DNA from 3 places in the Priestia sp. YIM B13486 genome. Region 3 is predicted to be linked to each of the others. Evidence: riboswitches for the same ligand, from Rfam matches in the RefSeq annotation. Region 3 holds a riboswitch; each other region holds the start of a gene.

Region 1 (9,883 bases), on a different contig from region 3:
CTGCTGAAAGGCGGCGTTCATCCCGAATGAAAGCGCTCTCGCTATTGTGTATGCACAAAAAATATGCCGCTGTTTTAGCTCCGCCTCTAGTGCGTTTAATAAATGCTTCATGAATCCATACTTTCGGTAAGCAGGGAGAGTCGCACAATCCGTTAGTTCAGCATTGTGATAGACATAGTCAATTTCAGCAGAAGCAGCGCTAACGATATCGTTCTTGTCAACTATGATATAAAACAAGCTATCTTCTTGAAGCAAATTAGAGAGATACTCTTCTTCGTAGAGGGGAGTAGGATACACTGTGAAGATTTGACGGTAGAGCTGAGAAAGTTGTTTAGCGTCAGATGAAATGGCTTGGCGCATGATCAGTTGATTCGATAAAGAAGAATAATCAGATGTCGGCAAATTCAACACATCTTGAAGCAGCTCTGTTTCTTTTAACGTCTCCCCGCTTTCTCGGCGGGATTGAGACGTATAGTAGCATAAAAGATACGCGTCGCTTCCGTTAAAATAGTAGGGAACAGTTGCTTCTAAAGAAAATCCCAAGCTTATCCAGTCCAACAGATGTTCAGCACGTGCTTTTATAATCCACTTTTCGTACGTTTTCTTATCAATTTCTTTATATATATAGCTGTAAATATCGTTTACATTTCCCCGGTAATCATCTACTCTCAGACGCTTGTTATATTCATCTAAAAAAAGAGTCATAGCAAAGGTTGGCTGACAAATATTTTCTTGTTTCCCCATTTGTTTGTATCCTCTCCCTTTTTAGCTTAGTCCGCAATACTGCACCAGTCTGCTACAGTGAGAGCAATAATTTCCGCTGCGTCAAGCATCGTTTGAATACAAATATACTCATTCGGAAAGTGGGCCACTTCTGTTACTCCCGGTCCAAAAACAACTGTTGGAATATCCCCTACTTGTGACAGTATCCCTCCGTCCGTTCCCCAAGGAGATGCTTCAATGATCGGCTGATTCTGTTTCACTTGATAAAAAGAGGACGAAAGAGAGGTCATAAGCGGATGCTCCAATTCAATTTCACCGGGAAGCCAGTGGGCCCCAAACCATTCCAAGTCGACAGGGTGCTCAGCAAACCACTCATCACGCTGAGCCAAAAGTTCAAGCCAGGATTTCATTTCTGCTCTGACATTTTTCATTTTTTCATGCGGAGCAACTCCTATCCTGCCTTCTAATATTACTTGATCAGCGACTGAAGAAGGCCACGTTCCGCCTTGTATATTTCCGATATTAATCGGCACGGGAATGGGGATTTTATTATAGAGCGGATCGGTAATTCGGCTGTTTCTCTCTTTTTCAAGACCCTCAATATGTTTAAGCACAACAGCTGCTTTTTCAATCGCACTCACGCCTTCATACCGAGTCCCTCCATGTGCTGCTACTCCATGCACGGTCACTCGAAACCACATGGAGCCTTGCTGTTTAGGGAAGATCTTCATGTTGGTTGGTTCTGGAATGATGGCACCATCTGCTTTATACCCTCTAAGTACACAGGAAAGTGTTCCTGCCCCTCCGCTTTCCTCTTCTACTACGCTTTGAAAAATAACATCTCCTTTTAGTGAAATATCTAGCTCTTTCAACGCTTGAATAGCTAAGAGTAACGACACATTTCCTCCTTTCATATCCGTTGCTCCGCGTCCATATAAGTTTCCATCTTTTACAACAGCCGTATAAGGGTCTTCCGTCCACTGTGAAAGATCTCCGGGTGGCACTACATCAATGTGCCCATTCAAAATAATGGATTTCCCTCCGCCTTTCCCTTTTAACACGCCTACCACATTCGGACTGTCTCGAAAAGTAGAACGGTTGGAGGCAAAAGCTTCATGGCTGCGAAGTATTTTTTCGTCCGGTTCCCATATATCAATATCTAACTGCAGCTGTCGAAGGCGTTCAATAACAATTGCCTGCGCATGCTTTTCAGAACCTTGTACGCTTGCTTCTTCTACGAAACGCTTGAGTAAACGCACTGCACTTTGACGATGCTCTGTCATCCAGTTATGAATAGATTGCTGTATGTTCATGTAAGGGTCCTCCTTATGGTATCGTAATCAATTGATCACTCAGGCGAACTGTCGCTTCTGTTGAACTCAAAATATCCTCTACAGTATAAGGAGACATTAACTCTGTTAGAAGAAGCGCATCTTTTTCTACTTTAAAAACCGCCCGATCTGTAATAACTAATCCCACGCAGCCCGAAGCAGTCAGAGGTAAAGAGCACGTCTTAACCAGCTTCGGTTCTCCTGTCTTGCTCGTATGATTCATTAGCACAATGACTTTTTTCGCTTTTTGAGCTAATTCCATCGCTCCTCCCATCCCAGGAACTCGCTTACCTGGCACAATCCAATTAGCTAAATCCCCTTTTTCACTCACTTCCAACGCACCAAGAATGGTCATATCGACGTATCCTTTTCGAATCATCGCGAAGGCTGTAGCACTGTCACAGTATGAAGCCCCTTGAACGGTAGTTGTTGGATAGCCTGCTGCATTACAAACATTCTCATCTTCTTCACCTAAAGGAGGGGAAGATCCTAACCCTAAAATTCCATTTTCAGCATGAAACATCACATGAACAGCGCTTGGCACATAATTAGGAATAAGAGAAGGAATGCCAATCCCTAAATTAACAATCATGCCGTTTTGAATTTCAGCCGCAGCACGTTTTGCAATACGATGACGAATATCTATTCCCAAACCCATTTCCAATTCACTCCTTTCGAAGGGACAATATAATCCACAAATACACCTGACGTCATCACGTTCTCTGGGTCAATGTCCCCAAGAGGAACAATTTCATCCACTTCAGCGATAGTTATACGACCTGCCATTGCCATTAACGGATTAGTGTTTCGAGCGCTTTTATCATAAAGCAAGTTGCCGAATGGATCTGCTTTTTTTGCATACACAAAAGCAACGTCGGCTGTGAGCGGCTTTTCCACTAAAAATGTCTTGCCGTCTACTTCCACTTTTTCTTTTCCAAATTGAATAATGTCATTTTCTATTCCTACATCAATCAGTACTCCTCCGAGTCCAACTCCTCCCGCTCGAATCCGTTCAGCAAGCGTTCCTTGAGGAGAAAACTCAACTTCCAGCTTTTCTTCTGTCATCAGCGTTCCAGCCACTGGGTTCGACCCAATATGAGAAGCAATCAGCTTTTGAATTCTTCCTTGGCTTACCAATTTTCCCGCACCAATATGAGGAAAGCCTGAATCATTACATATCAATGTAAAATTTGATTTTCCGCTTTCAATCAGACCATCAATGAGAGAAGGCGGGCTGCCTACTCCTCCAAATCCTCCTATCATCAACGTAGCCGCATGATCCACGTATTCAATCGCTTGTTCCACAGTTGTGATCTTTTGAAATGAGTTTTCGACCTTTGTCACTCATTTCACCTCATTTCTCTGTTTTTCATTTTGCACTTCATGCAATGTTTTCGAAAGCAGATCGACCGCTTCATCAAGCTGACGATGAGTAATCGTAAATGGTGGCGCAATAATAATACCGTCTCCTTCTACTCCGTCTGTTCCTGCTTGTGAAGGATAAAGGAGAAGACCATTTTTTTGGGCTTTACTTATTACGCGTGCCGTCATATTTTCCGAAGATGAAAAAGGCTCCTTCGTCTTTGGATTTTGCACAAGCTCAAGACCAACTAGTAAGCCTTTGCCACGTATATCACCAATGATAGGGTAAAGAAGTTGAAGCTTCTTCAATTCCCCTACTAAATAGTCTCCTTTCAGCGCTGCTTCTTGAACAAGATCATGCTTTTCAATATAGGTTAAAACAGCTATCCCTACAGCGGATGACAGCGGATTAGCGCTTAGCGTATGTCCGCTCATAATTAATTTGGATCCGTTCATGATAGGTTCAATCGTTTTGCTGCTAGCTAACGTAACGGCTATTGGTGTATATCCTGCTCCTACTCCTTTTCCAAGCGTCATGATGTCTGGTTTAACTCCCCAGTGCTCATACGCAAACATCACGCCTGTACGCCCAACTCCAGTCATGACTTCATCCGCAATCCATAACACATCATATTTATCGCAAATTTCTCTTATCACTTCATAATAACCGGGAGGAGGTGTAAGCGCTGCTCCGGCTGCTCCTACAATGGGCTCTGTAATAAAAGCAGCAATATGTTCAGGGCCGGTTCGTTTGATAACTGTTTCCAATTCGCGTGCACAAGCAAGATTACAAGATGGATAGGTTTGATGAAATGGACACCGATAGCAATAAGGAGGCGAAACCGAAGGATAATCTTCAAGCAAAGACGAGAAGCGTTTTCGTCTTCCAACGTGCCCTGACATAGACAGAGCTCCTATTGTAATACCGTGATAGCTCATCCAGCGTGACAAAACCTTTGTTTTGGTTGGCTTTCCTTGCTCTTGAAAATGCTGAATTGCCGTTTTCATAGCCGTTTCAGTCGCTTCTGTCCCGCTGTTAACAAAAAAGCTCCACTGGAAATGATTGCTGCTTAATTCACATAGTTTCTTAGCTAAGGCTTCTGTTGGATCACTTGTAAACTGCGACCGATATACAAACGCAACTTTCTGTGCCTGATCGGTCATCGCATCAATAATTTCTTTTACGCCGTGTCCAATACTTGCTGTAACTGCCCCCGACGAAGCATCTATGTACCTTTTTCCATCTTGGTCGTACAAATAAATTCCTTTTCCATATGAAATAACTGGGTAGTCGTCGTCGAGCAGCGGCTTTATTACATGAGTTTTATTCATTTCCGCACTCTCCTTTCAAACATACACTCTTATTAAACTGTATGCTGAAACGAAGAGTTTCTTGCCAATAAAAAAAGCCCTAGCATATAGCTAGAGCTTTTACGCTTATTAAGCTGATTGCGTTACAGATTTATCGATACGCTTTGCTTCTGACTCAGCCACAATAACGGCACACGCAGCGTCTCCCGTAATATTTACAGATGTACGAAGCATGTCAAGCAAGCGATCAATTCCAATAATCAATCCGATACCTGCTACAGGCAGACCAACCGAACTCAATACCATTGCTAGCATAATGAGACCAACTCCAGGCACACCTGCTGTACCAATACTAGCAAGCACCGCTGTCAATACAACCGTCACAAGAGCACCCAGCGACAGGTCAACGCCGTATACTTGTGCAATAAAAATAGTCGCTACACCTTGCATAATTGCCGTTCCATCCATGTTAATGGTAGCACCTAACGGCTGAACAAAACTGCTGATGGACTCCGGGACACGAAGATTTTTTTGAGCCACATTCATTGAAATCGGAAGCGTTGCATTACTGCTTGATGTACTGAATCCAACTGTCATCGCAGGAGCAAAACCTTTAAAGAATTCAATTGGGTTACGTCTGGCCATAAGAGCGACTGATCCCCCATATGTTACGATCGAATGGATAAACAGTGCGAGCACGACTACAATCATGTACAGCCCCATCGCTTTAATTGCCTGCCAGCCTTGACTTCCGACTGCTGTTGCAAGAAGCCCAAATGTTCCGTAAGGAGCAAACTTCATCACTAGATTCACAAGGTACATCATCAATTCATTGCCTTGCTCAAGTAAATTGTAAAGCCCTTTTGTTTTACTTCCAAGCATCGTTATACCAAAACCGATAAAGATAGAGAAAACGATAAGTTGAAGCATATTCCCTTCAGCCATCGCTTGAATTGGATTGACTGGAATCATATTTAAGAATGTTTCTCCAACCGGCGGTGCTTTTTCGGCTTCAAAAGAAGCGTTTTTTGTATCAAAAGATCCAAATGTTCCTGGTTTAATAACAAATGCTAATAATAAACCAATTACAATAGCAACGGTTGTTGTCACTAGGAAGTACGAAACTGTTTTAGCCCCGATTCTTCCTAGTTTTTTAGGATCTCCTAAACCTGCTACACCTAACGTGATAGAGAAAAACACAATTGGTACAACAAGCATTTTAATTAAGCTTAAGAAAATTTGGCCAAGCGGTGTAAACAAGTACTTGTCCAGCGGAGCAAAAGCACTTGGAGCAAAAGCGTTAATTAACACTCCTACAATAGCACCAGCAATTAGCGCGATAATGATCTTTGTCGATAGCTTCATAGATTTACCTCCCGTAAATAAATTATATTAGAATGATTCTAACTACTATACTTATTTTACCATGCATTGAGAACGATAACACTCAAAATATACAATATATTAAAAATTTTCAGATTAATAGTTTAGGAATATTTTTAGCTATACAAAAAACCATGAGAATATCATGGTGTCATAGACCTGTTATTCCCTCACTGAATGCTTACGGAGTTAGCTGTCGGATTCGGGTACGTGAGTTACCCTACTTGATTCATTCAAGATTCACCCCAAGTACATTACGCACAAATATGGGTCCCCCGTTCTCTTATAAAACAAAAGAGATTAAGCAAATAATTTTCTTTAATATTTTTGCATGATAATAATTGTTACTTTAATTAAAATTCATTTTATATGTTTCTGTCAAGTTTTTATTCAAAAATAATGCATGATTTTATCATAAAAAGTTGATAATTGTTATATTTTAAAATTTTTACATCATATTTCAATAAACCACAAATACTTATTTAACAAGACTTACAATCTAATGGATAAAAAATTAATTCAAAAAATAGTTTGTAAAGTGAACTTTATTCTCATTAACTCTCATTCATAAATTTGCATAATTATTCTAATATCCGTGTACTTTATTGCTTTCATAAATATTTTACTCATCAAAAAATAACTCTTTTCAACTGTTGATTTTATCCTTGTATTGCTTGATATACCCTCCTTAAAATTCCACTGAATTTATTGATGCAAAGAAATGGACATTATCAATTCGCCTTATTGTATTTAATTCTGTTCACGATAGAAGGATGGATTCCGTCATACTTTTTAAAAAAGAGCGGGTAATTATCATATAAAACTATCGGAGTTGGAGCGGTACAAGTTCTTTACTTTTTACTTAGTCGCTCTCGTTATTTAACACATAAAAAAAAGAGGCCGTGACGGCCTCTTTTTTTATACAGTAACAGGTTCAGAACTTGCTTTGCGATTCTTTAATTTTTCAACAATGTCACGCGCTACCCACACACCGCACGCACTTGCCTGCGCGAGCCCTCGCGTAATACCAGCTCCGTCTCCTCCCACGTATAAACCAGAAATTTCAGTTTCAAACTTATCGTTTAACTTCGGACGGGCGGAGTAAAATTTCGCTTCCACACCGTAAAATAGCGTATGTTCAGATGCTAACCCAGGCGTTACATGATCCAGTGCTTCTGTCATTTCAATTAAGCTTTTCATCGTATTATAAGGAAGCACTAAGCCCAAGTCACCAGGTACAGCTTCTTTTAACGTTGGTTCTAAAAAGCCTTCTTTAATTCGAGTCGCTGTTGAACGACGGCCCTTTAAAATATCTCCATACTTTTGAACAACTAAGCCCCCGTTTGACAGCATATTAGCTAATCTTGATACTTCGTGCGCATATTCGTTCGGCTGATCAAATGGATCCGAAAATTTATGAGAAACAAGCAGCGCAAAGTTCGTATTTTGACTTCCAAGCTTCGGATCTTTGTATGCGTGTCCATTTGCTAACATAATACCTGAATGATTCTCTACTACCACATGTCCTGAAGGATTGCTGCAGAACGTTCTGACTCTTGTACCTACAGACGTATTGTAAATGAATTTCCCTTCGTACAAGTGCTTGTTGATTTCTTCCATAACAACGTTGGATGTTTCGACTCGAACGCCGATGTCCACTTGATTGTTAATCATTTTCAAACGACGTTTTTTTAGTAAGTCGCTCATCCACTTCGAGCCGTCTCGACCTGGTGAAACAACCACTTTATCAGCCGTAATTCTTTCACCATTCTTCAATTCGATACCGCGCACGATATGCTGACCGTCTTCTTTTTCTGTTATTAAATCGGCTACTTCCGTTTTATACTGCATATCAATTTTTTCTTTTAAGTATTCATAAATGCTTTTTAAAATTTCCAAATTTTGCTCTGTTCCTAAATGACGCACCTGGGCACGCAATAGCTTTAATCCTGCTGCGTATCCGCGTTTTTCAATTTCACGAACTTTATCAGTTAACGGATCCGTAATCGTATCGGTTGCTCCGTGTTTTAAATTAATTTCATCCACATATTTAATTAAATCTACCACCTGTGATTCAGATAGATAATCCGTCATCCAACCTCCAAATTCACTGGTGATATTAAATTTCCCGTCTGAATATGCGCCGGCTCCACCAAAACCATTTGTAATAGAACAAGCGGGCAAACAGCCAGCAAACTCTTTTTTGCCAACCGCAGGCGGACATTTTTCAATTTTTTTCTGAAGAATCGGACAATTACGTCGATAGATATCGTGTCCTTTATCGATTAATAAAATAGTTGCTTCCGGTAATTTTAACGTTAACTCATAGCAAGTAAAAATCCCAGCGGGTCCTGCCCCTACCACAATAACATCATAATTTGAGTTCATTGTACATTCTCCCATCATCTTTTTTCTTTGGGTAAAAGATAAAAGTTATTGACCGAATTTTCTTTTTTTATTATCATTCGGTTATTTTCTAGCCATTTGATAATATATCAAAAAAAAATCCTTTAGTCAACAATATACACGAACATTAAAATAAAATATTTAAAAAACATTCGTTTTTATTCCGAACAAATAAAAACCAGTGAACGAATAGCAAGCGCTATGAAATGTTCACTGGTTCTTTAATGTACGGAAGAGCAATTTCTACTTTTGTTCCTACTCCTACTTTACTCGCAAATGAAATATGCCCTTGATGCTGTTCGATTATTCGGTAGCTAATCATTAACCCTAGCCCCGTTCCTGTTTGTTTAGTGGAATAAAATGGTTCACCTAGCCGAGCTAAAGATTGCTCATCAATTCCACAGCCTTCATCCTCGATAATGACCATGCCGTATTCATTTCTTTTCTCAACGGTGACTTTAACTGTACCTTTGCTCATTGACTCAAGCGCATTTTGAATTAAATTAATAAAAACTTGTTTAAGCGCATTTTCTTCACAAAAGATTGTAATCTCATCACTAATCTCATTAATAATACGACAGTTTTTATAATTGGCGTGTGTATCTAATAGTAATGTCACATGACGTATGATTTGATTGAGACTTTTGGGGTGGTATGAGTTTTCAATTTTAGGCTTGGCCAGCGTTAAAAATTCTTGAATAATGGATTCGACGCGATTCAATTCTTCAAGCATAATATCATTGTATTCTTCGTTGTACTGTTTCGATGCTTTTAACAGCTGAATAAACCCTTTAATCGCCGTCATTGGATTACGAATTTCATGTGCTACTCCTGCCGCTAACTTGCTCACCATTGTAAGCTTTTCAGATTTGCTTGCCATTTCATCATATTTTTTTCGATCCGTTACGTCGCGAATAATATACTGAATGGCATCCTGTCCTTCAAACTTAATTTTGGTTGCCGAAGATTCAATAATGACAACTCCTTTTTTAGTCAATAGTTTCACATCAACACGCGGCCTCACGGACATTCCATTCATCAGCTGAACCATTCGTTCTTTTACGATTTCTAAATGTTCGGGGTGAATAAAATGAAGCCAAGGACGCCCGATATACTCTTCTTTTTTCTCGCCGCCAAGAAGTTTAACACCAGCAGGATTCAAATATTGAATTCGGCCTTCTCTTGTTACAATAAATGCATCTTGACTTTGCTGGACAAACTGCTTATATTGCTTCATTTTTCGAATGACTTCCTCTTGTTTTTCAATACTTGAGGAAAACTCTTTCCACTGAACAACTAAGAGCGGAATATCCCCTTCCGTGCGCTGAATATGGATGTGCATCGGAAACTGCTGATCTACTTTTTTC
Region 2 (9,883 bases), on a different contig from region 3:
CTTGTTCAAACGGACTTTTTAATCGATAGAATGTGCCATTTTGAATAAGGGATCGGTGTTTTTTATAATACTGAATTTGGTTTTTTACCGTTTCTTTTTCGTCTTCTGTCATCAGCGTAACATCTAACTCATAACCAAATGCGCCAAAATACGCAACGTCTCCTCTTGTTTCTAGACTTGTTACTCTGCGTACTTGATGATTTGGTACGGCTGATACGTGTGCTCCCATTGAACTGATTGGATAGGCAAAAGACGTGCCGTACTGAATCTTTAGACGTTCAATCGCGTCCGTGTTATCGCTCGTCCAAGCTTGAGGAGCATAATAAAGCATTCCCGGATCAAATCTAGCTCCCCCGCTTGCACATGATTCAAATAAAATATCCGGGAACTTCTTTGTTAGTCGCTCATACAAATCATACACACCTAAAATATAGCGGTGTACTACTTCAAACTGACGGTTCGCGGGCAGCCCAACAGATCCAATCTCTGTTATATTTCGATTCATATCCCATTTTATATAAGAGATAGGTGCTTCACTTAAAATAGCTTCCATTCGTTCATAGATATAATTCACTACTTCTTCTCTTGAAAAATCAAGCACATATTGATTTCGTCCATGAGATTGATGACGATTTGGCACATGAATCAACCAATCTGGATGCTTTTCATACAAGTCGCTTTGCTTTGAAATCATTTCGGGTTCAAACCATAACCCAAAGTCCATACCTAAATCCGTTACTTTTTGAGCCAATGACTTCATACCGCCCGGAAGCTTATTTTTATCTACAAACCAGTCTCCAAGAGAAGTTGTATCATCGTTACGCTTGCCAAACCAGCCGTCATCTAATACGAAAAGTTCAACGCCCAGCTTTTGTGCTTCTTTGGCAATATGTACAATTTTCTCTTCGTTAAAATCAAAGTACGTCGCTTCCCAGTTATTAATTAAAACTGGCCGCTCCAAATCCCGCCATTTTCCTCTAGCTAGACGCTTGCGATAAAGCTCATGATACTCTTGGCTAAGTCCGTTTAGACCGCTATTTGAATAAGCCAGTACTAGTTCTGGTGATTGAAAAGTTTCTCCACTCTCTAGTCGCCACTGAAAATCAAAAGGATGAATTCCCATCGTTATTCTTGATACATTATAATGATCTACTTCCACTTGTCCAAGAAAGTTTCCGCTGTATACAAGACTAAAACCATACGCTTCTCCACTGTGTTCAGTTGCAGCTGGATTTTTTAAAATTAAAAATGGGTTTTGCTGACTGCTGCTTGTACCTCTCGCACTAGAAATACTTTGAATACCAGGCTGAAGCATTCGTGTTTTCACGTGTCTTTCTCGAATCCACGCACCGGAAAGCTGAACCATCTCATAATTTGATGTAGGCAAATCAATGCTGCCGCTCATGATACGCAAAATATCGACTGGTTCTTCTCCTCTATGCTCAAATCGTGAGTGACGCGTAATAATATTTCGGTCTTCGTAAACGGTATACGTTAAAATAAGTGATGCATTGAGCAATTTATCAATCAGTTCAACTTCTACACTTGTGGCTTCACTCTCTTCTTCTACATATGTAGCAGGTAAGCCTTTTAATGGCTTCTTGCCTTTGTAAATTTTATGGTTATCGTATTCAAAATTTGTGATTCGGCTTCCGTTTTGCTGAAGAAGTTGATAGGCTGGCTCTCTGAAGTCTGTTGTTCCATAAGAAGGATACTCTTGTTTGATTGTTTCAAGAGAAAATGCTAGTTCTCCTTCATATACCGAAGCGCTAGCTCCTCTTGTTTCTACACGTAAAAAATGCTGAAAAGATGAACGGTGCTTAAGCTTTTTTCCATAGTACAAGTGACCGAGCTGCCCGTTTCTCAACACTGAAAAGATATAACTTACATCGCGTCCCTGCAGGTGAAATTCCTTTGTACCTTCATTAAATAAGATCCCCATTTTATTCCTCTCCTTACCATCAAATATCTAACGAGACATTTCCTTTTTCATCTATTGCCGTTGCATGCTCAAAAGCAGATGCTAGATTAATCTCTTTTCTCTCATACCATTTCGCTAAACCTTTGAATAACTCTTCTGTTTCAACTATTCTTGTGTCTACTCGCAGTTCAGTTTCATAGCTATGAAGAGACCAAGTGCTTTCACTAAATAAGGTCATTTCTACATCTAAACACATGTCTTTCCAATTAGGAGCACACAGAATAGGATGACGTATGTCTGAACATGCAATGGTGTAGCGGTTAGAACCATTCTTATTCATAAAACAATGAACAAAAGAGGCATTCACATCGCCCTTACTAGTTTGTAAAGATTTATACAGTTGGATATCTAACAATGGAACGCTCCATTTTAATTTCATTTTTGGAAGAATTCTTTTTTTAACCGACTTGACCGTTAATTTAATAAAGTAAACACCATCTTTTTTTGTTTCATCCAATACGACATGCACACCTGGTTCCTTGTTTATCTCCAAGTTTATATAGGGTGTAGCAATCACTTCCTTCATCTCCTTCACCATCATTCTTAATTTTGTACACCAACAAAAATGTAACCGCATTCAAAAATTTATTTTCGTATTTATTACAAGTAGATCACCTAAACGAAGCTTTTTTACTTTCTTTCATTTTATGTAAAATACTTTCTAGACTCAATGGTAAAAATCAAAGTGAAAAAAAGCATTTTTTTGCTTTATCTAGTAATCAATTAAATGCTCTTTATCTCTTAGCCCGCAATTTTCTCTTCTTTTTCAAAAAAAGATGACAAATTTAATAATATAGTATAATAATAAATAATGCAGAATGATTATACACAGAAAGGATGACAAATATGAATCATGAACCTTCTCTTCTTAAACAACTAAAATTATGGCATATCGTTGTGATAGGGTTAGGCTACATGGCACCTATGGCCGTTTTTGATACATTTGGCATTGTAACTGAATCAACAGATGGACATGTTTCAGGCGCTTATGCATTCACGTTGATCGCTATTTTATTTACAGCCATTAGTTACGGAAGGATGGTAAAAGCTTTTCCCGGAGCTGGTTCCTCTTATACATACGCACAGCAAGTAATGAATCCAAACATTGGTTTTTTGGTAGGATGGACGGCTCTTCTTGATTATCTATTTCTGCCAATGATTAATGCGCTTTTGACAAATATTTACCTAAGCTCTCTGTTTCCAGGTGTTCCAAAGGCCGTATGGATTATCAGCTTTGTTGTCATCATGACCATAATAAATATTTTCAGCGTTCATTTAACCGTTTCTTTTGGTACGCTATTAGTTGCTTTTCAAATTTTAGTCGCTATTATCTTTATTATTTTAAGTGCTACAACTCAAGGCCAAGAGCTATCATTTAAACCGTTTATAAGTGAATCGGCCTCTATATCTCTGTTATTAAACGGAGCAGCTATTTTATGCTTTTCTTTTTTAGGATTTGATGCTGTAACCACTATGGCCGAAGAAACACTTAAGCCTGAGAAAACCATTCCTAAAGGGATTCTTATTATTGCGTGTACGGGAGGCGCCTTATTTATCACGGTTTCTTACTCTGCGCAGCTTCTTTTCCCTTCAGCCTCTTTGTTTCATGATTTAGAAGGTGCATCAGCGGAGATCGCTTATAAAATTGGTGGCCAGCTTTTTCAATCTATTTTTGTAGCAGCGGCCTTGACTTCAACTATTGCTTCTGGACTTGTCTCACATATGAGTGCATCAAGACTTCTCTATGCAATTGGGAAAGATGGTTATCTGCCTCGGGGAATTTTTGGCTATATTCACCCTAAAACAAAGACGCCTGTTTGGAACGTAGTGATTATTGGTGGCCTCTCTTTAATTTCACTAGGTCTGTCTCTTGAAAAAGCTACCTCTTTAATTAATTTTGGTGCTTTAATTGCGTTCAGTTCAGTGAACATAGCGGTTTTTATCCATTATTTTATTCAACAAAACAAACGATCTCTCAGTGGATATATTTCATATGTACTTATGCCTTTACTCGGCAGCTTATTTTTATTTTTTATGTGGCTTAACTTAGAAAAAACATCCTTATTTATCGGTATTGTATGGAGTATAATCGGAATTATTTATTTACTGATTGCCAGACGAAAAAATACTATTACCATTCCTACTTTTCATTTTGATTAAGGAAATAGACTTAACACATGAAAGCTACATTTACTATACCAATGGAAAAATCCGAACGTATTTGATTCTCAACCAAGAATCAAACTCGTTCGGATTTTTCTTCAACTAAAATACTTTCGTACCAGTCTCTTTTTATTTTTGCGATTGTGAGACTTTTTCCAAAATACGTCTTTTACGATAAAGCATCATTCCAACTTCCCCTATATCGCTAATTGCTTGTTTGTTAATATACGCTCCAAATACCATTCCTGCTATAGGAATCATTTGGAACAGCTTTTTCCAGCCCAAGTTGTCCCTGTAGGTTAGAAACACTTCTCTCCACCCTTGCAGCTGCTGCAAGCTCTGCGTTCGATTTCCGCTTGCTAATTCTTCTAAAATCGCACGTTTCCCTACAATGTCAGAAGACGAAAACTGCATGCATTTGACCATGAAAATTCGTTCCTCTTGCTCAGTGGGGTCGTAACCATAAGAAACAGCCACTTCTTGCAGTGTCTTAAGTGTAAGCCCTAATACAAAAGGAACATCAATAGCTAGTGTAAAAATCCCGCCTATACCGGTTGTAGCTCCTTGAAGCTGTGCATTCTTTTTTCGGACTTCAATAAAATGCTCTGCCAATTCATCCATTTCTTGCAGAGATAAATGCTGAATATCCTCTATCGAAAGCTGTTTCTTTTCTTGTAATTGTGCTGATGCTTTTTCTAGCGTGGCAGACGTATTAGCTAAATACTGGCCTCCATTATCAACATACTTAGCAATTTCATCTAATAATTTTTCTATTTTTTGATGAATGAACTTTGGCGTTACTTTATCTAAAGCTGAAAAAGGCAAACGAGCCAGCCGCTCCCAGAAAAAAAGTCCTTTTTGGTCTTTCTCCCACTTTTCAATTTTTCGTAACTCTACTCTTAACTGCTCATACTCTGACATATCCTCACTCTTTTCCTCGATTTATCAGCTCTGCCCTACTTGTTTATTCCGCACATATTTAATGATAAAAAACAGTGCAATTAAAACAACAATTCCGATTCCAATAGGCTGCATATATTGAGACACAATCGGCCCCACCTCTTTCCACTTAGGTCCTAACTTATATCCTAAATATACGTAAATAGCCGTTACTGGAAGCATCGCCACAAATGTATAAATAGAAAACAGCCATACATTCATTTTTGCCATCCCGCACGGAAAAGAGATAGCCGTGCGCACTCCTGGAATAAAGCGTCCAAAAAAAGCAACCCCGCTGCCGTACTTATTAAAAAAGCGATCGGCGGCGTCAATTTCTTTTTCTTTCACCAAAAAGTATTTTCCATATTTTAAAATCAGCGGTCGTCCACCGTAACGTCCCAGTGCATAAAGAGTCAACGGTCCACAAACACCGCCTACTGTACCTGCAAGGATAGCCAGATACAAGTTCATATCACCTTGGTACACCCAATACCCTACTAAAGGTAAAACAAGCTCTGCCGGGACAAACTCAAACGTTAATGCTAGAATTACGCCAAAATAAGAGAGCTGTTTTAGCGCTTCAATTAAAGAAAGTAAAACCGACTCTAACAAAAATTCTCCTCCTCATGTCATTAAATCTAAGACTGCAAAACTATAATTTAGCCGATTGATAGATAAAAACCAACGCGGCATAGTTTTTTCCTTTCCCTCTTTACGTATTACGTACTACAAAAGTTTCAATAAAAAAAAGCGCTAGTTTTATCCAGCGCTTTTATAGTTTAAAGTTAATTTGAATAATACCTACTTTACGAAGAGCATCGTATAAAATAACTAAAGCCGGTCCTAAAAATAATCCGACAAAGCCTAAAAGTTTAAATCCAATGTACAAACTAACTAATGCAGCCAAAGGTGAAATACCCATATTTGTAGAAAATACTTTTGGTTCTACTACACGTCTTACTACCGTAATGACTCCAAATAGAATAAATAAGCCGATTGCTAATGAGTCATGCCCTTGCGTAAGAGCAAAAATCCCCCATGGAACGAGCACCGAGCCCGTCCCAAGGATTGGTAAGATATCGACAATTACAATTAATAAACTAAGCAGCGCGGTATACGGAACATCTAATAACCAAAGCCCTACATAAGCCATTACAAACGTCATGACACTTAAGATAATTTGTGCCTTAATAAAACCAACCCCCGCTTGGATAAGCTGAGTGATGACAACTTGTAGCTTATATTTCGTTTCTTCTGTTAAAAATGACTTAATTTTATTTTTAATAGCAGGCAGCTCAAGGCTGATAAATACAAGCGCTACTAAATAAATAAGAAACTCTAGTAGAAACCCAGGAACAGTAGCAGCAAAGCTAATGATGATTTCCACGGTACTTTTTAATAGAGAATCTAATGAATTTACGGTTTTTTCAAGCGTGCGCTCGATAGAAGAAATCACTTCTGTAGGAAGAGCGTTTGAATAGTATTTCCACTTAATAATAGTTGGATAAATCGCGGTTTCATAGATTTCTTTTACAAAGGAAGGCGCTATCTTTGAAAGAGCAACCACTTGCGTAACGATTGTCCGAACAATAAAAAATCCAATAAGTATGAGCGAAACAACATATAAAATGAAGGTCATAAGCACTGCGTAGACTCTCTTCATTTTAAAAGATTGATGCAATTTTTGAACAATACCCTCAAGCGCTAATGCTGTTAATAAAGCAAACACAATCGGTAAACTGTAAGGGATTAACAAACATACGATTACTATCGAGGCGATGACCCATATTCGCTTTTTCCACATACTCTACTATCCCCCAACTAGCTAAGCTATCTCTATATTTATTGATAAAGAAAGGAACCAGTGACTGCTTTTATGTAAGAATAAAATTTGGATATATTTATACCTGATGTTACATATTATAGGGTCAATTTCCATAATAATAAAGGAATTATTATGAAAAAAGCTACTTATTCTAATTTTTTGAATAGAATAAGTAGCTTTTTAATTTATAAATTAGCCGGCTCTCATGACCTCTGTACCTTTTTTAGGGTCAAATTTGCCTTCAGATTTAGACATCACAATTGCTGCTAGTGTGTTTCCTACTAAGTTAACAACCGTACGTGCCATATCCATGATTCTGTCTACTCCAGCAATGAAGGCTAATCCTTCTGCCGGAACGCCGATTGTTCCAAGAGTAGCCAGTAATACAACAAATGATGTTCCTGGCACCGCAGCCATTCCTTTAGATGTAACCATCAATACCAGAATGAGCGTCAGCTGTTGAACGATCGTTAAATCAATACCATACACCTGCGCTAAGAATAACGCTGCAATCGCTTGATAAAGAACGGAACCATCTAGGTTAAATGTATAACCAATTGGTACAACGAACGATACGATAGCTTTTGGACAGCCCATCTTTTCAAGTTTTTCCATAATTCGCGGAAGAACTGTCTCAGAGCTAGATGTACTGTATGCTAACAACAGTTCATCTTTCATATAGCGGAATAAGTGGAAAATGTTAATTCCTGCCCATTTCGCAATTCCTCCTAATACAACAAGTAGGAAGAAAATTAACGCTAAGTAAACTAAGATAACAAGCTTTCCTAATGAAAGGAGTGAATCTAAGCCGAATTTTGAAACTGTTACACCAATTAAAGCAAATACACCAATTGGCGCCACTTTCATTACAAGGTTTACCACGTGAAACATTGCGTGAGAAACACCGTCGAAGAATTGTACAACTGGCTTTCCTCTTTCCCCAATTGCCGCTACTCCTAGTGCAAATAACACTGTAAAGAAGATAATTGCTAGCATGTCTCCTTCAACAATTGACTGGAAAAAGTTTGTCGGAACAATGTGTAAGAAAGTTTCAGCCACTGACTTTCCTTCTTGCTGTTCGGATGTTTCAACGTATTGTGAAATATCACTCTTCTGTGCTGAATGAATGTCTACACCTTGCCCAGGATGAAAAATATTAGCAACCAATACACCGATTACAATTGCAAAAGTCGTAATAATTTCAAAATAGAGAATGGTTTTAACGCCGAGCTTTCCGACCTGTTTGCCGCTTCCTGCTCCTGCAACTCCAACGACTAAGCTTGAGATAACAATTGGAATAACAATCATCTTAATTAATCTTAAAAATAGGTCTCCTAGCGGCTGTAGGTATGTTACTACACGCGGATCGTTAAACCAAATTACCCCTACAAGAACACCGAGGATTAATCCGGTAAAAATCTGCGTAGCCAAACCAAAACGAATTTTTTTCATAGATGTACCTCCCCAAAGATGTATGACATTTGTATATACTTTTCTGAAAAAACAAAAAAAGACTATTCTTAAGAAAGAACAGCCTTTTACTTACGCTATTTTGGGCTCTTTCTCTCAATAAAGCAAACGGGGTTAACTGTCGGATTCGGAATTGAGAGTTTCCTACCTTTTGTAAGGATTCACCCCAAGGCAGCTTTACTGCCGATAATGATTCCCCCGCTCTATACGATTAAGCTTATTATTCAGTTTTTATAAAATTAAAACGATCTATACGTTGTCATACGTTTTTTACAGTCAATAAAACTAAACAGAAGTCTTACTTTTACTTAACTTTATACTGCACAAATATTAATTTACTATTTTTCGACACGTTTTGTCAATACCCATGTTTATAAAACGCTTTCAAAAGGCGATAATATATATTTATACAAAAAAGCTATTGCAATGTTGCAATAGCTTTTTCTTGCTCTTTGAGTCTCTATTAGAAGTTTAAGGGACTAAAGAACACGCATGTTTATTTTATAAAAATACAAAATATAGAATAGCTGCTAACACAATTCGATATAGTGCAAATGGTACTAATTTGATACGATTAATTAATTTCAGGAAAAAGCGAATAGACACCAGCGCAAAAATAAAGGCGCTGATAAAACCAGCAATAAAAAACGGTAGTGCATCTGATGTGAAATACTGCCAGTTTTTAACCAATGAAAGTCCACTTGCTCCTGCCATGATTGGCACTGCCATAATAAATGTAAAATCTGCCGCTGCCTTATGGCTCATTCCAAGAAGAACCCCTCCTGAAATCGTTGAGCCTGAACGAGAAAAACCTGGCCAAAGAGCAATACATTGAAACAGTCCTATACCCAGTGCTTGTCCATAAGACATTTGGTCCACCGTCTCTACACGCGGACGTTTAGGTCCAAACAAATCTGCTAGAATCATTAATACAGCTCCGACTACTAAGCCAATTAGCACCGTATTTAAAGAAAACAAATGTTCATCAATGTAATCATCAAACAAAAGACCTAACACTCCTGCGGGTAACAGACCAACAATTACTTGCATTAAATTCAAACGATTTGTCGGTCCAATTGGAGCGGCTGGCTTTTTTCCCAATCCTAATAAATTAATGAAACGATCTTTAAAAATAACTACTACTGCTAAGATCGACCCTAGCTGAATAACAATTTTAAATGTATTAGCTACGGGAGATGAAAATAATTCTTTTGAATTTAACCACAGGTCATCCACAATAATCATATGCCCAGTTGACGAAACAGGAGCAAACTCTGTTAAACCTTCTACAATCCCTAAAATGATTGCTACAATAATTTCCCACATAAAGCTATATACCTTGCCTTTCTTTCAAATTAATAAGCTTATCGCTTCGTTTTCCATGCTCAACTATTTTCCTATTTTGACACTTGCTTTTTTATCATAATTGTTAAAACTATGAAATACAATGTGTATTTGCAAAAAGATAAGAATCTTTAATAATTTGTAATAAAAACCTTACATGC
Region 3 (9,883 bases):
TTATTGGAATGAATGTCAGTCGTGCTAAAGAAGAGCAAGAAGTAAAAGTTGCCAAACTGACTAGTGAACTTTATGATCATTTACATAGTAAAACGCCTTTTAAAAAAGAAGAGATTGTATGTATGGATGAATACGTAGGTCCAGGGTATGCTGTTCCGACAGAAGAGATGGTGGAAGCAGTTAAACTTGTGGCCAGTACGGAAGGGATTTTATTGGATCCTGTGTATACGGGAAAAGCGATGGCTGGTCTAATTGATTTAATTCGAAAAGGTTATTTTAATAAGGATGAAAATGTGGTGTTTGTCCACTCAGGCGGTTCACCGGCTCTTTATGCCTATACATCAATTTTTTCATAAAAAAGCAAGGGATTCGAATCCCTTGCTTTTTTAGTTTATATAGGGATAGTAAGTGAAAACGTTACTCCGGTGTTCGTGTTTTCAGCCGTAATGGCTGCATCGTGCATCGTAACAATACGCTTTACGATACTTAAGCCAATACCGAATTCACCGTTTGCTCCTTTTTTAAACGGTTCAAACAAGTGTTGAAGTACGCTTTGATCAATCGGCGGACCATCGTTGCTGATTGTACATTGAACGTTCGTTGGGTGTTTAGCAAGTGAAAGTGAAACCTTCGTCTCGGCATAGCGCAGCTGATTGTCGAGGACATTTTCAAGAACTTTTGTCCATAGTTCTTTATCTCCTTTAATCGTTGCGTTTGCGTCGTCAAATTCCCACTGTATTTCAGGGCGCCTCCACCGCAAGCGATCCACTACTTCATGAAGAAGTGCAGTAAAATCAAAGTCATCTTGTGCAAGCTGATGAGTGGACATATAGTCAAGCTTGGTTAAGTAAAGCAAATCGCGGATTTTTTTCTCAAGATTTTTGGATTCATCTTCAATAACTTTTACCGTTTGCGATAAATCACCTTTTGGATAAATGCCGTCTTGAATTGACTGAGCGTAGCTTTGAATCACCATAACCGGTGTTTTTAAATCGTGTGAAATATTTTGAAGCAGCGTTTGCTGTGCTTCATCTTTAGATACGAGCCTTTTGCGCATTTGCTCGATGGAGGCGCCTAGCTTGCCAATTTCATCGGAACGGTTGACTGTAACGGGCTCATGCCAATTTTGTTCGGCAATTTTTTTCACATCTTTTTCAAGTGATACAAGCGGCTTGCTTAAATATCTTGATAGCCAAATAGATGGAAGCCAGCTGAATAGAAATACAATTGAAATTACAAGAAGCAGCTGTTTAAACAGAGTAGAAGTGAGCGCGTTGCGATACGTATCCCACGAAAATGAAAGTAAAAAAGCAGGCTGTCCGTTTACGCTTACTTTTCGAATTACATAAAAAAGCGTCCGGTTGCCAAGATCTTTTTCATAGCGAGCGACGATTTTTCGCTGACTGATTGCATCTTCCTGTGCTTTTCTCAAAAAGTCTTGAGGCAACACCCGTGATGAAAAATACGAGATATCCGCATGTTCAGGCAATAAAATATGATCCACGGTTCGATTTCCAAGTGTTGGTTCACTGTCTTCGTTGCTAAAGTAGTATTCACCTGAGCGGCTTGGCAGTCCGTATTCTTTTAAAATATGCTGTTCATTTTCAATAGTGGTATAAATTTCATTCGTGAAGAACTGCCTGAGCGTCGTTGGGAATAAAATAGCGAGCAAAATTGAAATAAGCAGTAAAATACCGGAGATGACGAGCCAAATTTGAAATGCAAGCGACTTGTTTTTCATGCTTTCATCATCCGGTATCCATATCCATAAATCGTTTCAATTCGTGCTTGCGGCATTTTTTTACGCACGCGCCTTACTAAATCATCCACCACTCGGTCTGTGCCAAAATAATCTTCTCCCCAAATGAGATTCAGCAGCTGCTCCCGTGAAAAAGCCTGTCCAAGGTCTTTTGAGATAGTGACAAGAAAATCAAATTCTTTAGACGTTAAATCAATCGGCTTTCCATCTTCACTGACTGTACGAGTATGTAAATCGATTTCATAAGGAGTCAGCATAATGGTATCGGTTTTCTTTTGATTGGAACCATATACGCGGTTTAGCAGTTTGTTTGCTCGAATAACTAGTTCACGAGGCAAAAAAGGCTTTGATAAATAGTCGTCGCTGCCCATTTCAAGCCCAAGAACCCGGTCAATATCGGCATCGCGGGCTGAAATGAAAATAACAGGCACATGCGGCGTTTGCTGCTTGATTTCCCGAATGAGCTGATACCCGTCAATATCAGGCAGCATAATATCTAAAATCCACAGATGCGGAGGGGTTGCAATCATTTCTTTGGCGTCCGTGCCGTTAAAAAATGAGCGAACGTCCCAGCCTTCTTTTTGAAGGTAAAGGGTTAAAACTTCGTTTAAATTTTGTTCATCCTCTACTAAATATAGTGTAAAGCTCAAATTTGACACCTTCCTCTGAATATATGAAAATTAAGGTAAATAAAGCATATTAAGCCATATGTGCGCATTTCTTTAAAGGTCTATGTACCCGCTATTATACTACGTGTTTGCTGTTATAAAGAAATTTTTCACAATTTCACACATTGTTTTGATACTTATCCCAAACTTTTATTTTATAGTATAGATAACATAAAATTTGCTACGTTAAAAGGAGTGTTTTTCATGGATCCACGTGATTATGAAAGAGAGCAAGAACGAAAAGAAGAATATGAAAACCGCCAGCAGCGCTACGATCAGTATCAGCCTGCGTCATCATCACAGCCTCCAAGAAGACGCTTATTTCCAGTGATTGCGTCTTCTATCGCCGGAGCAGTGCTAGGTGGAGGAATTGTGCTATACGGTGCTCCCCAGCTGGGGTTAATGGATTCAGCTGATACGCAAACAGCGAATCAAACAACGCAGACTCAAACCGCAACAACAACGAGCACAACGCCTCGAACAGTAAGCACAACCGTGAATCAGTCAGATCTTGTTTCAGTTGTAAATAAAGTATCAGCTGCTGTTGTAGGCGTGAACAATATTCAACAGCAAACAAATCCATTTTCTGGAGATACCCAAACGCAAGAAGCAGGAACGGGTTCCGGTGTTATTTTCAAAAAAGAAAATGGAAAAGCCTACGTTGTGACCAATAACCACGTTATTGACGGCGCAAGCGAAGTAGAAGTGTCACTTTCAAACGGACAAAAAGAAAAAGCTAAAATTGTCGGAGCTGACGCGCTAACGGATTTAGCGGTGCTTGAAATGTCTGACAAAAATGTTGAACAAGTGGCGAAGTTCGGAAAATCATCGGATTTAGTAGCGGGTGAAACGGTGCTTGCAATCGGAAATCCTCTTGGTGAACAGTTTTCTCGTACTGTCACACAAGGTATCGTGAGCGCAGCAAAACGCTCTGTCCCTATTTCAGAAAATTGGAACGTAGATGCAATTCAAACGGATGCGGCGATTAATCCAGGAAACAGCGGCGGTGCACTTATCAATTCTTCCGGTGAAGTAGTCGGCATCAACAGTATGAAAATTTCAGAAGACAATGTAGAAGGCATCGGCTTTGCTCTTCCAAGTGATGAAGTGCAGCCGACGATTGAACAGCTGATGAAAAATGGGAAAATAACGCGTCCATATATGGGGGTAGGTCTTCAAGATGTAGGTCAGCTTTCAGCTGCAACAAAACAAAACCAGCTAGGCCTAACAAGCGATACGTCTGAAGGAGTTGTCGTAACGACGGTTGAACCATTCTCTTCTGCTTCTGATGCAGGTTTACAATCAAAAGACGTGATTGTTGCCATCGATGGAAACGAAGTCAAAACATCCAGTGATTTACGTCAATATCTATACACAAAACGTAAAGTAGGAGACACGGTAAAATTAGACGTGTACCGAAATGGAAAAAAACAAACTATTTCTCTGAAGCTTTCAGAACAGCAGGATAACAATGGATGAGTTCAACACCGTTAAAGCTGCTGCTAGCAGTATTAACAGCGTTCGGATTTTTAACCGGCTGCGGAGGGAAGCATTCAAACACGATGTTTCCTTCTGTAGAAATTAGTCAGCTATCTTCTACCAAAGAACTGGCAGCGTATGAGGGAGGCAAGGTGACAGGAGCTGAATTCAACCGTTTTTTAGCCGTTGAAGGGTTCTTAAATCCAGATGCTCCGCTAAATGATACAAGCTACCGCAAAGAGTTATTGCGGCAGCTTGTTATGCAAAAAATCTTAATTTCACATCTAAAGACAAGCGATAAAGTACAAAAACAAGTCGAGGATATGTGGAAGCAAATTAAACGCTCATATGACGAGGATACAAGAAAACAAGGTTATGAAGTGTTAAATATTCGTTCCAGTGATGTAACCAACCAGCTAACGAATCAGTTTAAATTAGAAGAATATTTCCGCAAACAAATTACGTCTGATGAACTAACTGCTTACTATAAACGTATTGAAAACGATCTAACGCGCGTATCTTTTACGCAGCTGGCTTTTTCCACTTTACATGATGCCGACGCCGCTGCGGCTGAACTGCAAAAGGGAACATCTCTTCAGGACGTTCAAAAAAAATATGCTGAATTCCAGACAGTCAGCAAAATAGAGAATGCTGATAATCTAAAGCTTTCAAGTCTATCTCCTTCTTTTATAGATGTTTTAAAAAAACAGCACATCGGAGAGAGTAGTGAGCCCATTAAAATGGGTAAAGTCTATTATATTCTTATTTTAAAACAAAAAGATAAAAAAACGGAATCAGAAGTCAAAGAAGAAATGATGAAAGAACTTGTTTTGAATCATAACAACCGGTATATCCAGGATCAACTGCCAAGGTTTCACGTGACTTTTAACCTTAGGTAGTTTCCTTTTATATAGATTGATTGTTTTCAAAAAACAAGCAGGTAAAAGAGCTTTCTATTAATAGAGAGCTCTTTTACATTTTTAAGTAGACAGAAATGTCGGCACCTGATAAAATGAAGTTGTAAAACTTTCATTATTCGGAAAATTTATACCCTCCAGCTTTGGAGGGTTATTTTTTATGCTGTTGGACGAATAAAAGAGGCTGGGACAAAAGTAGTTTAATGGAAAGAAGATCCGAACGATGATTCGTTCGGATTTTTTCGTTACGTTTCAATCACTTTTCATCTTTTAAATGACTCAATAATGCAGGAGCCATCTTCACATGAGAAAGGGCGATGTGTGAAATCGTTTTGGCATAAGGTGTAATTTCGTTAATAAATTGTTCGAGTATGTGCAGGTGAGGAAGCTGAAGCTTTGTAATAAAGCAGGCTTGCCCGGCGATGCGTTCACAGAATAAAGCGTAGGGATACTGAGAAATAAATCGTTTAAAACGCTCGTGCTCTCCGTTTTTCATCGTTACTTCAATAAAACACGACACGGGCAAATGCAGCTTTTCATAATCAATATCAATCGTATACCCTTTTATAACGCCAAAGCTCTCTAGCTGCCTTACTCGCTCTGCCACCGAAGGAGGAGACAAATTAATTTGTTTTCCTAGCTCTCGTAAGGAAAGGCGGCTGTTTTGCTGCAGCGCCTGCAAAATCGATAAATCAATTTCATCAATTTTCAATTGAAAACCTTCTTTCTCATTAACGTTTCATTTGATTAGTAATAGTAGATAAAATGTTTTATATGTAATCTGAAATTTCCATTTTTCTTACTATAATAATTAAAAAGGAGTGAGTGAAAAATGGCAAGAGTTTTATTAGCAAACGAAGAGGGAACAAATTTTGAAAAAGCATTGAATTTAATTCCGCATGTAAAAAGATTGTACGATGAGCTTTACGAAACGCTTTGGAACAGCGGTATAGTAGAAAAAGAGACTAAGGAAAAAATGAGGCTTTACCTAGCAGGTGTTAACGGCTGTGAGACATGTATGAGCATGTCATATGTAGGCGATGAGACGCTTAATCAAAAAGTGTTAAGAGAAAAAGAGCTGGAAGAAAAAGATCGACTGCTGTTTCGATTTATTGATGTATACCGGGTGCGTCCAAGGGAGTTGACGGATGCTGATATGGATCAATTAAAGAAATTTTACAGTGATACGCAGCTGTTAGAGCTTTTAGCTGTTATTAATTTATTTGATCAATTTCACAAAATGATTGTCAGTTTAGATTTATATGATTTTTGCAGCTTGCAGGGCAAGTGAGGTCTTCCCTAAAAATATCTTGACAGACAAAATCCACAGGAGTAAGATAGCTTTCGTGAAGTGAAATGTATCATGAATCGAATCGATTATTCTAAAAAATAGATCATAGACATTTGAATAAAAATCGCTTAATCCATTACGGAGCGGAGGACCCATTATTTACGCACATATTGTGCTCCGGGGTGAATCCTTAAAAAGGTAGGGTTACTCTTAAAACCCGAACCCGACAGCTAACTTCGCAAGCGTTTTGAGGGGGAAGAGTGTGAAAAAACACAGGAGCCTTCCTGTGTTTTTTTGCGCTTTTTTTAAGAAAAAGATGTAATTTTTTAGAAAAAGTATAAGCTAAGAGAACACACAGCAGTTGAAGAAAGGAATAAATACATTATGAAAAAACAGTTTGCTGTATTGGGATTAGGTCGTTTTGGAGGCAGTTTGGTTGAAGAGTTTGCTAATCTGGATGTGGATGTGCTCGCTATTGACCGCAATCAGGAGGTAGTAAATAAATTTAGCAACTCAGCTACATATGTTGTGCAGGCGAATGCAATTGATGAAGCTAGCTTAAAGGGGCTAGGTATTCGCAATGTTGATCATGCTCTTATTTCGTTTGGGGATGATATCGAAGCGAGCGTGCTCGCAACGATGCTTTTAAAAGATATGGGCGTTAAGCAAGTATGGGTAAAAGCAGTGAATATGTATCATCAAAAGGTGCTGGAGAAAATAGGAGCGGACAAAGTCATTCATCCTGAGCGCGATATTGCTAAGCGTATTGCTCATCACGTGGTGTCAGAAAAGATCATTGATTACATTGAACTGTCAAAGGATTATAGTATTGTCGAAATTGTCGCCTCTAAGAAACTTCATAATAAAACGCTGTTTGATTTGAACATTCGTGCCAAGTACGGCTGCAACATTATCGGCTTTCAGCGAAAAGACGGGGAAATGGTGATTTCGCCTACCGCGCATGAAATAATTGAACAAGGAGATATGCTGATTGTTATCGGACATAATCGCGATTTGAACCGTTTTGAAGAAGAAGGAGTTTAACTTATGAAAAAACAAATCATTAAACTCACCCCTCCGCAGCTGCTTGTCTCCATTTTTGGCGGAGGAATTATTATAGGTGCTCTTCTATTGATGATGCCTGTTTCTACTACTGAGCCCATCCGGTGGGTAGACGCCCTTTTTACGTCTACTTCCGCGATGACAGTAACCGGCTTAGCCGTCGTAGATACAGGTACACGTTTTACCGTCATTGGTCAAACGATTATTATGCTGTTAATTCAAATAGGCGGTCTTGGCATTATGTCATTTGCCGTGTTGATTTTTATGATGCTAGGTAAAAAAATTGGATTTAAAGAGCGTATGCTCGTTCAGCAGGCATTAAATCAAACGAGCATCGGCGGAGTTGTCCTGCTAGTTAAAAGACTGTTTATCTTTTCATTTTTAATTGAGTTTGTTGCACTTATCTTTCTAGCGATACGCTGGGTTCCGGAGTTCGGATGGTCTAAGGGGCTGTTCTTTAGCTTGTTTCATTCGATTTCGGCTTTTAATAACGCAGGGTTCGGACTATTATCTGACAGCCTGGTTCAGTATGTAGGAGATCCCATTATTAACATAACGATTTCTTTTTTGTTCATTATCGGTGGATTAGGGTTTACCGTCCTTGCAGATATGTGGGTAAAAAAATCCTATAAAAAGCTAACGCTGCATTCGAAAATTATGATCATCAGCACGTTTGCGATTAACGTGGTTGCCATGCTTTTTATTTTTTTCTTGGAGTACAGCAATCCACATACGCTCGGAAGTTTGTCATTAGGAGACAAAGTGTGGGCATCTTATTTTCAAGCTGTAACGACACGTACAGCAGGTTTTAATAGTATCGATATAGGAAGTTTGCATGATTCCACTATATTTTTAATGGTTATGTTAATGTTTATTGGTGCAGGAAGTGCTTCAACAGGAGGCGGTATCAAACTCACGACGTTTGTGGTGATTATTTTTTCTGTATGGGCATTTTTACGAAGCCGGGAAGATATTGTGCTATTAAAGAGACGACTTCTTCCTCTTCACGTGTTTAAGGCACTAGCCATCACGATGATTTCAATTATGTTTGTATTTGGGGCCATTTTCCTGTTAAATATTTCGGAAAACCTGCCGTTTGTAAAAATTATGTTTGAAGTTGTTTCTGCATTTGGAACAGTAGGTTTATCGATGGGAGCAACTCCTGAACTTTCGTACTTTGGACGCGTGATTATTATCTTTATCATGTTTTTAGGAAAAGTGGGGCCATTAACGCTTGCGTTTTCATTATCTAAGCAAAAGCGTGAAGCCGTTCGTTATCCAAATGAAGATATAATGCTGGGGTAGAAAAATCGCCTTCGATGAGGCGATTTTTTTATATTATTTATACGTTCAAGACATATAAGAGGTTACGCACAAAACAGTTGCGATGAATAAAAAGAAGGCAAAGACAAGAACAATGGGCAATTTAGAATGTCGGCGCATTAAAGGCCCCCCTTTTTTATAGTAAAAAAATCTCTTACTATATATAACGAAAGAAACAAAAATATGATTCACTTTTTTGACGAAATTTGAAGGTTTTTCTCGTTAAAAAAATCCGCACCCCTGTCCTAAACATTTTGCCAAGCTGTTGCATACACTAAAAGCAGATAACAGGAAGTGAGGGATGGTACGTGGGAAAACAAAATTTTGCGTTAATCGTTGTGTTATTTGTTTTACTTGTTATTGTAGGTGCGTCTGGCTTTCGCTTTTAAACGTTAACTTTATTTGCGCATAGCCCCCGTCAAAAAGGGCATACTAGGCGGAAGTAAAAACCAAAAATTTCTTCAATATTGCCGAACAATGAGTTCCTCTACTCATTCATCTAATCGGTATGTAGCCATGCGAAAGCATGGTTTTTTTTGAAATAAGAGGATGAATGATGTTCATCCCCTCTAAAAATTAGTAGTAGCAAGAACATCCTACGATTACTAATAGAATAAATAAAACAACGATAAATGAAAAACCAAAACCGCCTTTTGCGCCCATATGTGTAACCTCCTTTAATAAAATTCTCTATATCCTATGTACTAATTGGGTTAACTGATTGAGAAATTTGCCTATTTTTTAACGGTAACGATCTTTTGAGAAAAATGAAGAACACTTACTTTTTTCATTTGTGCAGAAATCCTTTATGATAAAGAGGAAAAGGAGGGCAAAGTGGTGGGAATACATGTAGAATACGTCATGAATCAGCTAGAAGAGGGTAAGTGGAAAGAGATCAAACGTGAAATTCAACAAGAAATGAAGAAAAAACCTCAAGCATCTGATTTGTACTGTTACTTAGCGGTTTGTTTAGCAAAGCAAATCGAAGAATCAATTATTTTTGAAAAAATGGTATTAAATTTAGAAATGGACAGAGCTCTTCATCAGGCACTAACATTAAATCCATCTTCAAGCTTGGCGCACTTCGTTCGAGGAATAAAATACCGGGAAACTCCGCTTATGTTTGGAGGGAATTACGAAAAATCGCTGTCTTACTTGCAGCGGGCACAAGATCTTGGTTTTGAAGGGGTTATGCTGCCGCTCGAACTCGCAAAAACCTATATTCAATTAAAAGAAATGGAAAAAGCGAAAGAACAAATTGCTTATGCCCGGGAAATCAATCCTACTCACGGGGATATTAAAAAAGTCGAAAACATGCTGCAAACAGGACGGTGAATCAAAAGTCCTGTTTTATTTTTGGTTTTTAGGAAACATATGCTGATTT

Evidence for each region. Region 3 has a riboswitch for cyclic di-AMP ahead of ACFX4G_RS21165 (potassium channel family protein). Riboswitches for the same ligand answer to the same signal wherever they lie in the genome.
Region 1: it holds a riboswitch for cyclic di-AMP, as region 3 does, so the genes downstream of both, ACFX4G_RS25270 (dicarboxylate/amino acid:cation symporter) here and ACFX4G_RS21165 (potassium channel family protein) in region 3, are expected to answer to the same signal.
Region 2: it holds a riboswitch for cyclic di-AMP, as region 3 does, so the genes downstream of both, ACFX4G_RS27585 (glutamate/proton symporter GltT) here and ACFX4G_RS21165 (potassium channel family protein) in region 3, are expected to answer to the same signal.

Annotation. Positions count from the first base shown of each region.
Region 1 is NZ_JBHZOZ010000015.1:85,726-95,608, forward strand. Features, by position in the region: gene ablB (putative beta-lysine N-acetyltransferase) at 1-744, opposite strand, end outside; gene ACFX4G_RS25250 (peptidase) at 771-2,036, opposite strand; gene ACFX4G_RS25255 (3-oxoacid CoA-transferase subunit B) at 2,050-2,712, opposite strand; gene ACFX4G_RS25260 (CoA transferase subunit A) at 2,697-3,398, opposite strand; gene ACFX4G_RS25265 (aspartate aminotransferase family protein) at 3,399-4,748, opposite strand; gene ACFX4G_RS25270 (dicarboxylate/amino acid:cation symporter) at 4,857-6,092, opposite strand; cyclic di-AMP (ydaO/yuaA leader) riboswitch at 6,273-6,427, opposite strand; gene ACFX4G_RS25275 (NAD(P)/FAD-dependent oxidoreductase) at 7,029-8,498, opposite strand; gene ACFX4G_RS25280 (ATP-binding protein) at 8,716-9,883, opposite strand, start outside.
Region 2 is NZ_JBHZOZ010000023.1:17,602-27,484, reverse strand. Features, by position in the region: gene ACFX4G_RS27615 (alpha-galactosidase) at 1-1,942, opposite strand, end outside; gene ACFX4G_RS27610 (hypothetical protein) at 1,962-2,507, opposite strand; gene ACFX4G_RS27605 (APC family permease) at 2,828-4,141, shown strand; gene ACFX4G_RS27600 (EcsC family protein) at 4,274-5,065, opposite strand; gene ACFX4G_RS27595 (DedA family protein) at 5,090-5,695, opposite strand; gene ytvI (sporulation integral membrane protein YtvI) at 5,856-6,887, opposite strand; gene ACFX4G_RS27585 (glutamate/proton symporter GltT) at 7,101-8,360, opposite strand; cyclic di-AMP (ydaO/yuaA leader) riboswitch at 8,467-8,606, opposite strand; gene ACFX4G_RS27580 (undecaprenyl-diphosphate phosphatase) at 8,880-9,704, opposite strand.
Region 3 is NZ_JBHZOZ010000009.1:123,411-133,293, reverse strand. Features, by position in the region: gene cuyA (D-cysteate sulfo-lyase) at 1-356, shown strand, start outside; gene ACFX4G_RS21195 (sensor histidine kinase) at 392-1,741, opposite strand; gene ACFX4G_RS21190 (response regulator transcription factor) at 1,738-2,409, opposite strand; gene ACFX4G_RS21185 (S1C family serine protease) at 2,632-3,906, shown strand; gene ACFX4G_RS21180 (peptidyl-prolyl cis-trans isomerase) at 3,903-4,805, shown strand; gene ACFX4G_RS21175 (Lrp/AsnC family transcriptional regulator) at 5,080-5,535, opposite strand; gene ACFX4G_RS21170 (carboxymuconolactone decarboxylase family protein) at 5,656-6,114, shown strand; cyclic di-AMP (ydaO/yuaA leader) riboswitch at 6,230-6,374, shown strand; gene ACFX4G_RS21165 (potassium channel family protein) at 6,499-7,158, shown strand; gene ACFX4G_RS21160 (TrkH family potassium uptake protein) at 7,162-8,481, shown strand; gene ACFX4G_RS21155 (YjcZ family sporulation protein) at 8,808-8,888, shown strand; gene ACFX4G_RS21150 (YjcZ family sporulation protein) at 9,076-9,162, opposite strand; gene ACFX4G_RS21145 (tetratricopeptide repeat protein) at 9,337-9,834, shown strand.